Regions from separate parts of the Micromonospora vulcania genome, predicted to be linked through region 1. Evidence: riboswitches for the same ligand, from Rfam matches in the RefSeq annotation. Region 1 holds a riboswitch; the other holds the start of a gene.
What was found. Region 1 has a riboswitch for cyclic di-AMP ahead of ACFQGL_RS03105 (coiled-coil domain-containing protein). Riboswitches for the same ligand answer to the same signal wherever they lie in the genome.
Positions count from the first base shown of each region.

Region 2: another riboswitch for cyclic di-AMP. It lies ahead of ACFQGL_RS28100 (coiled-coil domain-containing protein); the one in region 1 lies ahead of ACFQGL_RS03105 (coiled-coil domain-containing protein).

Region 1 covers NZ_JBHSQS010000002.1:110,413-115,688, forward strand. Annotated here, with positions in the region: gene ACFQGL_RS03090 (PfkB family carbohydrate kinase) at 1-615, opposite strand, end outside; gene ACFQGL_RS03095 (SRPBCC family protein) at 777-1,244, shown strand; gene ACFQGL_RS03100 (hypothetical protein) at 1,426-2,061, opposite strand; gene ACFQGL_RS03105 (coiled-coil domain-containing protein) at 2,181-3,248, opposite strand; cyclic di-AMP (ydaO/yuaA leader) riboswitch at 3,254-3,385, opposite strand; gene ACFQGL_RS03110 (cation diffusion facilitator family transporter) at 3,500-4,417, opposite strand; gene ACFQGL_RS03115 (HelD family protein) at 4,524-5,276, opposite strand, start outside.
Region 2 covers NZ_JBHSQS010000027.1:22,451-27,726, forward strand. Annotated here, with positions in the region: gene ACFQGL_RS28080 (heavy metal translocating P-type ATPase) at 1-940, opposite strand, end outside; gene ACFQGL_RS28085 (hypothetical protein) at 953-1,930, opposite strand; gene ACFQGL_RS28090 (heavy-metal-associated domain-containing protein) at 1,944-2,153, opposite strand; gene ACFQGL_RS28095 (metal-sensitive transcriptional regulator) at 2,307-2,603, shown strand; cyclic di-AMP (ydaO/yuaA leader) riboswitch at 3,201-3,331, shown strand; gene ACFQGL_RS28100 (coiled-coil domain-containing protein) at 3,336-4,355, shown strand; gene ACFQGL_RS28105 (carbonic anhydrase) at 4,409-5,128, opposite strand.

The DNA of each region.
Region 1 (5,276 bases):
CAGCTCCGCGCTGTCCTCGTTGCGGGCGCGGCCGTCCCGGATCAGCTCCTCGTGGCTCACCTTGAGGAAGAACACCCCGCCCTCCAGCGCGGCGCCGAGATGGTCGCCGGATAGGTCGACCACCACTCGGCCGCCATTGGCGCCGAGGTCGGCCGCGAAGCGCCGGTACAGGTCGGCCGGGACGAGCCACGGCTCGTTGGGCCCACTGAGCACGCTTACCGCCGCCCGAAGGCCCTCGCCGAGCGACAGGTTGTACAGCTCGTCGAGTTCGTGCCGGCTGAGCGGATGCCCGGGTACGTCGACGATCTCCTGCCGGGACCCGTCCCGACGGTCGTGCACGTACCCGCCGCTGCCGGAGTCCCGGACCACCACCTTGAGGTCCACACCCTCACTGACCAGCAGTGGTTCGAGCACCTGGCCGATCTCGCCGCCGAGCGCGGTGCAGAGCACCACGTCGACCCCGAGCGACATCACCATCCGGGCCTGCCACACGCCCTGCCCACCGGGGTGCAGGTGCAGTTCGGGCTGGTCGTTCGGCCGGTCGACGGTCACCGTCAACTGTGGGGTGGGCGCGAAGACCATCACGTGCCCGCTCACCGGGTCGTCGCCGCTCATCGTCCCGCCCTCCGTCGGCTGTCACCAACGGTGATTCCCCACCAACCGACCGTTATGCGAGCGGTGACCGAACAGGGGTGCAGCGGCCGGTGTCCGTCCGGCCGTTGCCAGCAGGACATCGGTACGGGACGATCGTGCGACTATCGACGGCGGGAGACGGTGTGCTCAGGCGCGACACGTTCAGCTACACCGTCCAGGCCCGCTGCTCGGTCGCCGACGCGGCGGCGCTCCTCGGCGACCTGACCCGACAGGGTGAGTTGCACCCGCTGATCATCCGGGTCCGACAGCTGCCGACCCGGCCCGGTGCCCGGGCCAGCTACGTGATCAACGATCGCCTGGAGGCCGGGCCGCTGCGCTTCCGGACCAGCTACCGGGCGGACGTGCTGATCAACGATGCGGACGAGATCGTGATGGTGGCCCGCCAATGGCCGGCCACTTCGGTACGCAACCACACCCGACTGCGCGCCGAGCCGGACGGCCTGGTCCGGATCGACGTGGAGATCACCCTGACCGCGCCAGCCCCACTGTTCCGGTACGCGTTCGGCCAGGCCCGTTCGGCGCACCTGGCCCTGGCCACCCGCCTCGCCGCAGCCCTTGACCAAACCGGCGACCCCCCACCCACGACCTGACCCACCCGCGCCTCGCGTCCCGCGCCGCGCCCGCGCTGCGCCGAGCGATCACCTCTGCGGCTCGCGCCGCGCCTGCGCCGCGCCCGCGCCGCGCGATGACCCCCGCGGCCGCGCCGCGCCTGCGCGGCGCGGTGATCGCGCTCGATCCACGATGTAGTGGCCTGCGGGCAGCGGGAGGCCACTACATCCTGGTTGCAGCGCGATCACCGCCGCCGGCGGCAGCGCGATCACGGCCGCCGGCGGCAGCGCGATCACGGTCGCCGGCGGCAGCGCGACCACCTGCGCTGGCGGCAGCGCGATCACGGCCGCCGCGGGCCGCGCGGGTGCGAGCGCCGCGAGCCGCTGCCGGCTGTGCGGCCGGTCGTCGTCCCCATGGTTTGTACGTGGAGAGCACCGTCGCGATGATCATCAGGCTGGTGGACACCGTGGGTGCGATCACCAGGTCGGCGCGGTCCCGAGCGGGCAGGGCGGCGCCCAGCGCCCCGGCGTGCCGCAGGTTCGGGGTGAGCAGGAACAGCACCAGCCCGACCATCACCGTGGTGATCACGAGCTTGGCCACCACCCAGCGGTAGCGCAGCAGCCCCCACGGGGTGAGCAGCGCGCTGACCACGCCGATCAGCCAGACGAGCACGCTCAGCGGCGCGAACAGCACGGTGCCGATCAGCGCGGCGACCGGGTAGAAGGCGGCCGGGTCGGCGCCGCGCTGCACCGCGATGCCGAGGGTGAGCAGCACCAGGTCGGCGCCGAGCCAGCCGAGCGAGGTGATCAGGTGCAGGGTGAGCAGTGCCTTGCGGGCGGTGGGCGAGATCCGAGGCATACCTGGATGCTGCCCGCCGGGCGTGCCCGGGTCGTCCGACCGCCGACGACACCCGGGGTACGCCCCCGGACGTACTCCGGTCGGTGCCCCCGAGTCACGGGGGCACCGACCGGGACGGGTCAGTAGACGGACAGGTGCACGTGGTTGGTGTGTGCGCTGGACGGGTCGCCGCCCGCCCCGCTGTACGCCTTCCACCCGCTGCTGGGCAGCCAGATCTGCCGGTACCAGATCACGTACAGCACGGCGAGCCGGTCGGCGTTGCGGATGAAGTACGCCGCCAGGTTGTTGCCGTACGTCTTGTCACCGCCGGTGGCGTTGCCGCCGAAGCCGGACTTCTGCGCGGCGAAGTCGCAGGCCCGACCCTTCGGGTGCTCGCCGGAGCCACCGTTGCGGTGGCAGGAGACGTACCGGGTGAAGCCGGCGGCCTTGGCCTGGTTGAGCGCGTGCAGGGTGCGTGGGGTGACGCAGCCGGACGCCGGCGTGGGGTCGTTGACGCTGCACGACTCCGACGGCCAGGAGCCGTCCGAGTTGCGGGGCGCCGGTGTCGCGTTGGCGGTGGAGGTGCCCCGGTTGGAGTCGCCGCTGTCGGCGGTGGCCTGGGCCCTGGTCGTGGCGACGGTGAGGGCCCGTTCGGCCTGCTCCTTGCGCTTGGCCATCACCGCGACCTGCTTCTGCTGCTCGCGGATCTCACCGTCCAGGGCTACCTGGGTGCGGGTGACCTCGTCCTTGGTGGCGAGCAGGTCACGCAGCGCCCGGTCCTCGTTGGCGGCGACCGCCCCCAGCGCGGCGGCCCGGTCCATGAAGCCTTCCGGGGTGTTGCTGTTGAGCAGCGCCGACACCGTGCCGAGCCGCCCGGTGCGGTAGGCCATCCCGGCGATCGTGCCGACCTTGCCGCTGCGGTGCGACAGCTCGGCTTCGGTGGTCTTCAGTTGGGCGGTGAGCTGCTGCTGCCGCTGCACGGAGGTCTCCAGCGCGCGCTTCGCGTCCAGGTAGCCCTTGCTGGCGGCCTCCAGTTGGGCCCGTAACGCCGGGGTGCCGCCCTCGACGTCGTCGTCGGGTGCGGCGGCGGCCCGCAGGCCGGTCGGGGGAGCGGCCGAGGCGGTGCCGGCCGGGAGTGCGATGCCGAGAGCGAACATCGCGACGATCAGGCCCGCGAATCGGGCCGTGGGTGGTCGTGCTGGTGCCACTACGCATGTCCTTCCGTCAGCCGCCGACCGGGTTAGCTGACGGGTTCGGGACGGAAGATCCCTACCGCTGACGCGGATGCACCCCAGGAACATGGTTCCCCGGTTCGCCCGCTCGGGCGATTAGGCGGCGACCGCCACCGGCACCGGGTGGGCGCCGCTTGGTGGAGGCCGGGACCGAGCTTACCGGTGCAGGTGGGGTCGATGCAGCCGATGTGACGGACGGTGCGTGCGTGGTAACGATGAACTCGCCACTACCACTCGATCGAGCCGCAGGCGCCGGGGGCGGCGCCGGGCTCGATCTGCAACGTCGCGTGCTCGATCCGGAAGTCGTCGTGCAGGGCGGTGCGGGCCGCGGTGAGCACCGCGCCGACCTCCGCGTCGGGTGCCATGGTCAGGTGCGCCGAGGCCACCTCCATGCCCGAGGTGAGCGTCCAGACGTGCAGGTCGTGCACCTCGACGACGCCGGGCACGGCGGCCAGCCGGTCGTGCACGGCGGTCACCTGCAGGTGCTCCGGGGCGGCCTGCACCAGGATGCGGACGGCGGCCCGGCCCAACCGCCAGGTGCGCGGCAGGATGAACACGCCGATGGCGACCGCGACCGCCGCGTCGGCCCACCACCAGTCGGTGACCTCGATCAGCAGCGCGGCGCCGATCACGCCGAGCGAGCCGAGCAGGTCGCCGACCACCTCCAGGTAGGCGCCCTGGATGTTGATGCTCTCCCGGGCCCCGGCGCGGAGCAGGGCGAACGCGATCAGGTTGGCGAGCAGGCCGAGTACGGCCACCACGAGCATCGGGCCGGCCAGCACCCGGTGCGGGTCGCCGAACCGGCCGATCGCCTCGATCACCACGTAGACCGCCACGCCGGAGAGCAGGACGGCGTTGGCGAGCGCGGCGAGCACCTCAAGTCGGTAGAGCCCGAAGGTGCGCTGCGGATCGCCGGTGGCCCGGCGGGTCGCGGTGATCGCGGCGAGCGCCATCGCGATGCCGAGCACGTCGGTGAACATGTGCCCGGCGTCGGAGAGCAGGGCCAGCGATCCGGTGTGGAAGGCGGCCACCGCCTCGACGACCATCAGGGTGGCGAGCGGCCCGAACGCCGCCCAGAGCCGGCCTCGGTGCTGCTGCGCGGCGTTGGCGACCGACCCATGGTGGTGGTCATGACCTGCGCCCACGGAACCACCCTCCGCCGTCGATCGGGACCGGGTCAAATGTATGCTCACATCGCTATGTATGCAAGTGTAGGGCCGGACGCCGCCCAGCGCGGGCCGTTGCCCCGGATCAGGCGGTCGGATCGATGGTGGTGAGCCGCTGGGTGGCCCGGGAGAGCGCGACGTAGAGCGTGCGTACGCCGGCGCCCGGATCCGCCCGGATCTCGGTCGGCGCGACCAGCACCACCCCGTCGTACTCCATGCCCTTGGCCTCCAGGCTGGTGACCACCTGCAACCGCGACGCGCCGAGCGCGCCGAGCCAGCCGGCGACCTCGTCGCGGCGGGGGACCGGCGTGATCACCCCGACCGTGCCCTCCACCTCGGCCAACAGCCCGGTGGCCGCCTTGACGGTCGCGGCCTCCAACTCCTCGGCGGAGACCACCAGTTCGACCGGGTCGATTCCGGTGGAGCGGACGGCGGTCGGCAGCGGCAGGTCGGGGTAGAGCCGGCGGATCTCCGTCGCCGCCACCGCGAAGATCTCCGCCGAGTTGCGGTAGTTGGTGGTCAGCGTGAAGTTGTGCCGCTTGCGCCGGCCCAACGCCTGGTCCTGAGCCCGGGTCAACTCCTCCGGGTCACCGGTCCATGCGGTCTGCGCCGGATCGCCCACCACCGTCCAGGAGGCCAACCGGCCACGTCGGCCGACCATGCGCCACTGCATCGGCGACACGTCCTGCGCCTCGTCCACCACCACGTGCGCGTACTCCCGGTAGTCCTCCGGCCGCTCACGGGCCGCCGCCCGGGCGGCCCGCTGCCGCTCGCCGAGAGTGCTCAGCTCGCGGACCCCGCCGGCGAGCTGGAACGGGTCGCGCTTGGCCCGGGCCGG
Region 2 (5,276 bases), on a different contig from region 1:
TCGCGCCGACCACGCCGTCGCCGGGGCCCACCTCGACCGGCACCGACTCCCCGGTGAGCATGCTGGCGTCGACGGCCGAGGTGCCCTCGTCGACCACTCCGTCGGTGGCGATCTTCTCGCCGGGGCGGACCAGGAACCGGTCACCGACCACGAGCCGGTCCGCCGGGATGCGGGTCTCCACCCCGTCGCGCAGCACCGTCACGTCCTTGGCACCGAGTTCGAGCAGTGCGCGCAGGGCGGCACCGGCGGTCCGCTTCGAGCGGGCCTCGAAGTAGCGACCGGCCAGGATGAACACCGTCACCCCGGCGGCGGCCTCCAGATAGATGTTGCCGGCCCCGTCGGTGCGGGTGATGTCGAAGCGGAACGGATGCGTCATGCCGGGCAGGCCGGCGTCGCCGAGGAAGAGCGCCCAGAGCGACCAGCCGAACGCGGCCAGGGTGCCGAGCGACACGAGAGTGTCCATGGTCGCGGCACCGTGCCGCAGGTTGGTCCAGGCCGCCCGGTGGAACGGCAGCCCACCCCAGACCACCACCGGGGCGGCCAGGGTCAACGACAGCCACTGCCAGTAGTCGAACTGCCAGGCCGGCACCATGGCCAGCAGGACCACCGGCACGCTGAGGACCACCGAGACCCAGAGCCGGGTACGCGGGCCACGCAGCGCGTCCACCGGCTGCTCGGCGGGATCGGCGGCGGACGGTGAGGGCGGCAGCGCGGCCGTGTAGCCGGTCTTCTGCACGGTGTCGATGAGGTCGTCCGGCGTGACGCCGTCCGCGTACCGGACGGTGGCCTTCTCGGTGGCGTAGTTGACGGTCGCGCTGACCCCGTCCATCCGGTTCAGCTTCTTCTCGACGCGGGCGGCACAGGCGGCGCAGGTCATCCCGCCGATCGCCAGCTCGATGCGGTTCGGTGCCTCCGGCAGCGGTCTGCTGGTGGTGGTCATCGTCTCGTCCCGTCAGTCGTGCCCGTGCCCGGGAGTGCCGTGGTCGGCGCCGCCGGTCGGTACGGGTGCGCTCGGCGTGGTGCCGCCGCCGGGCGTCGGGGCCGTGGTCGCCGGGGTGCCGGCGACCACGGTGAACTCGGCGGTGTGCACCGACCCGCCGTGCCGGAAGTCCAGGTAGAGCCGGTAGCTGCCGGCCGAGGGCACCTCGGCGAAGAAGGTGACGGCGGGGCCGGATGGCGTCCGCCCGTCGCCCGGCGTCCCGTCCGGGTGCACGTGCAGGTACGCGAGGTCGCCCCGACGCAGCGCCACCAGGTGGCCGTACGCGCCCAGGTAGGGCTCCAGGTCGGTGACCGGCTGCCCGTCGCGGCTGACGGTCAGGGTGAGCGACGAGGTCTGGCCGGGCTGCGGTGCGCCCGCCAGGGTGACCGTGTAGCCGTCGACGGTGGCGCTGGTGGCCGGTGCGGGCAACGGCCGCTCGGTCAGCGTTCCGGGGACGGTCACGTCCACGCCGAGGGTCAGCGGCTCGGCCCCGGTCGGTGTGAAGTCGGCGAACGCCCGCCACTGCCCGGGCCCGGCCAACGGGGTGGCGACCCGCCAGGTGCCGTCCGGGCCCAGCTCCGGATGCACGTGGCGGAAGCCGGAGAGATCCCGTCGGGCGACGATGAGGTGCATCCGCTTGTCGTGCGCCACGTCGTACCGGGTCACCGGCCGGCCGTCCGGGCCGCCGATCCGGAAGGCAAACTCGCCGGCCAGAGTGGCGACCGGTTCGAGGGTGTAGCCGCGGTCGGAGACCAGCAGACCACCCGGGAGCCGATCGGCCGCCTCGTCGTGCTCGCCCTGGCCGGCTGGGCCCGCCGCATGGGTGCCGCCGTCGTGCCGACTCTCGGCGACCGGGGTGGCGGCATCGGTGACTCGACCGATCCCGTACGCCGCGCCGAAGACCGCCGCGAGACCGAGTGCGAACCCGCCCAGTCTGGTCGCCGTGTTCATGTCGGCCCCCTCGTCAGCCGTCGACGAGGTCGTAGCCGGCCTCGTCGACGGCCGCCCGGACGGACTCCACGTCCAGCGGCTGGTCGCTGCCGACGGTGACCCGACCGGTGGCCAGGTCCACCTGCACGTCTCGGACACCCGCGATGGCACTCACCTCGGCGCTGACCGCGCTGACGCAGTGCCCGCAGGTCATGCCCTGCACCTGGTACGTCGTGTTGACCATCGGAGCGTCTCCCTCCATCGCCTCCGAAGCCTATACCCCCCAGGGGTAAGGAGAAGGCGGATCCCTGCGCTGACCTGTTACCGGTACCCGGTGGGGGTATCTGACAAGAAAGGACCGTACCATACCCCCCAGGGGTACGCTATCCTGGTCCGCATGACCGCACCCACCCCGATCCGCGGGTACACCGCCAGCAAGGACCAGCTGCTCGCGCGGCTCCGTCGTGTGGAGGGGCAGGTCCGGGGCATCGAGAAGATGGTCGACGAGGACCGCTACTGCATCGACGTGCTCACCCAGATCTCCGCGATCCAGGCCGCCCTGGACAAGGTGGCGTTGGGCCTGCTCGACGGGCACGCCCGGCACTGCATGCACGAGGGAGCGGCCGAGGGTCGGGCCGACGAGATGGCCACCGAGATGATGGCGGCGGTCGGTCGGCTGATGAAGCGCGGCTGACCGCCCGCCCGTCCGCCGCCGCGTCGGCGGCCCGCCTATCCGACACTCCGCCACGCCCTGCAACCACCGGTCCGGCTGGTTAGCATTTGCGACGATGGCCCTCCGGACCCCGCTCCGCCTGCGCAGTGGACACCGGCGCCGCCGCAGCGCGGCGTCGACTCCGGCCGACCGGGCCGGACGCTCACCGTCCGTAGCCGCGGGGTCGCCATCCAGCGAACCAACTCTCCCGTACCCGCACGTTCCCGCAGCGGCGGTGAACCGAGCGGCCCGCCGGCACGTATCCCGCACCGGATCGTTGGGAGTCGCGCATCGGGTTCCGACCACACCCGCGCCCGGATCGACCCGACCCGATCCGGGCGCGGACCGCACCCCTAGCCACCGCCACCGACCAGTGGCCAGAGCGGAACAGGAGCACGGAAACGGCATGGTGACACTCCTCAGCGTGACCAGGTGGGGCGTCCGCCCTGAGAACCGCATCACTGGTCACTCAGCGCCATGGCGAAATGACGCTTTTGGTGGGCATCGGGACGTAGCTCAGCCGGTCGACTCTCGGGTAACCTCGCTGCCGGTTACCGAGGAAGGCGCGCAGCGGCGCCTGCGGTGCCACCGCCCAATCGCCAACCGGCGAGCCGGGAACCCAGGTACGTGGGGTGAATCCGCGTCAGCGGTAGGGGCCACTTCCGCCCCGAACCCGTCAGCTAACCCGGTCGGCGGTCGACGGAAGGGAACATTGTGACGGCACCCCTACGCCGCTGGATGACACCCGCGGTGGCCGTGATTGCCGCATTGACCGTGCTCGCCGGCCCCCTCCCGGCACATGCCGCCCCGGCGACGCCCACACCGTCCGGGCACGAGGAGGACGGCGAGCCTCAACTGCTCACCGACGTCATCGAGAAGACCAACCGCGACTATTCCGCGGCGAAGTCCAAGCTGGACAAGTCGAAGGCGCGGCAGGCGGATCTGGCGCGGGAGGTCGACCGGGCCAAGGCCGACCTCGACGCGCTGGCCCCGCAGGTCGGGCAGATCGCCGCCCAGTCGTACCGAACGGGGCGGATCGGCGCCATCGCGATGCTGTTGGAGAGCGACGCCCCCGACTCGTTCGTCCAGCGGGCGGCGACGCTCGACGAGATGAACATGGTCAACGAGAAGAAGCTCGCCGAGGTCAACGCCGTGAAGGCCCGCGCCGAGCAGGCCAAGCTTGCCCTCGATGCGGAGGTCCGCGAGCAGCAGAAGCAGGCCGCACTGATGGCCAAGCAGAAGCGTGACGCGGACAAGGCGCTCGCCCTGGTCGGTGGGAAGGGCTTCACCGGTGGCCTGGTGGCGGCCACCTCACCGGTCGCCCGGATCGGTCCAGGCCGCACCGCCGACGGGGACTGGAAGTCCGAGTCGTGCAGCGCGAAGGACCCCACCACCTCGGGCTGCATCACCCCGCGCACGTTGCACGCCTACAAGGAGGTCAAGCGGGCCGGCTTCAACCGGTTCGTCGGCTGCTACCGCTCCGGCGGTCCGTGGGAGCACCCGAAGGGCCGCGCCTGCGACTGGTCGCTGCAGAAGAGCGGCTTCGCCCCGTGGCACAACGAGGACACCCGGACGTACGGCAACAACGTCGCCGCGTTCCTGATCCGCAACGCCGACCGGCTCGGCATCTACTACGTGATCTGGAACCGGCAGATCTGGTTCCCGGCGACCGGCTGGAAGTCGTACAGCGGGCCGTCGAACCACACCGACCACGTACACATGTCGCTGCTCTGACCCGCACACGCGTCGAGGGCCGTCCCGCACCGTGCGGGGCGGCCCTCGTCGCGTCAGGCCGCGGCGGGCGCGGCCGGGTCGGCGGGTACGTCGAGCGTCGCGGCACCGGCCGGCACGGAGGCCACCGGACGCACCACTCCGGCGGCGAGCCGGTAGGACACCCCGACAACCGCGCACCGCCCCTGCGCCACCTCGGCAGCCAACACCGGCGACTGGTCGAGCAGCGTCTCGACGGTCTGTGCGATGTGGATGTCGACGATGCCGTCGATGTCGTCCACCCCCTCGGAGGCGGCCCGGCGCAGGCTGGGCAGCACGGCGTCGACGACCGCGCGCAGGTGCCCCCGGGGAGCGGTGCCGGTGGTGGCCGCCTCCCGGGCTGCCTGCACCGCACCGCACGAGTCGTGCCCGAGCACCACCACCAGGGGCGTACCGAGCACCGTCACCGCGTACTCCACGCTGCCCAGCACCTCCGGGCCGACAATGTGCCCGGCGGTGCGGACCACGAACAGGTCACCCAGCCCCCGGTCAAAGATGATCTCGGCGGCCAGCCGGGAGTCGGAGCATCCGACGATCACCGCGAACGGGTGCTGCCCATCGGCCACCGCCGCCCGATGCTCGGCGTCCTGGTTCGGGTGGCGCGGGGCACCGCTGACGAACCGCTGGTTACCGGCGGCCAGCTCCGCGTACGCCCGCGCCGGGTCGGTGGGCGTCGACTCCGGGCCGGCGCCTCGCTGCGGCCCCGGCTGCCCGCCGGGCGTGACGGGACGATTCATCCCCGTACCTCGTCTCCACGCATTTGGCCTGCTCAACGGGCCGTTAACCGAGCCTGCGGTGTGCGTTGGCCCGGGCTCCACCGTCACATGCACCGCAACATGCGTCAAGATATGCGTGATATAGATTTCATACGTTGGTCCGGGCCGG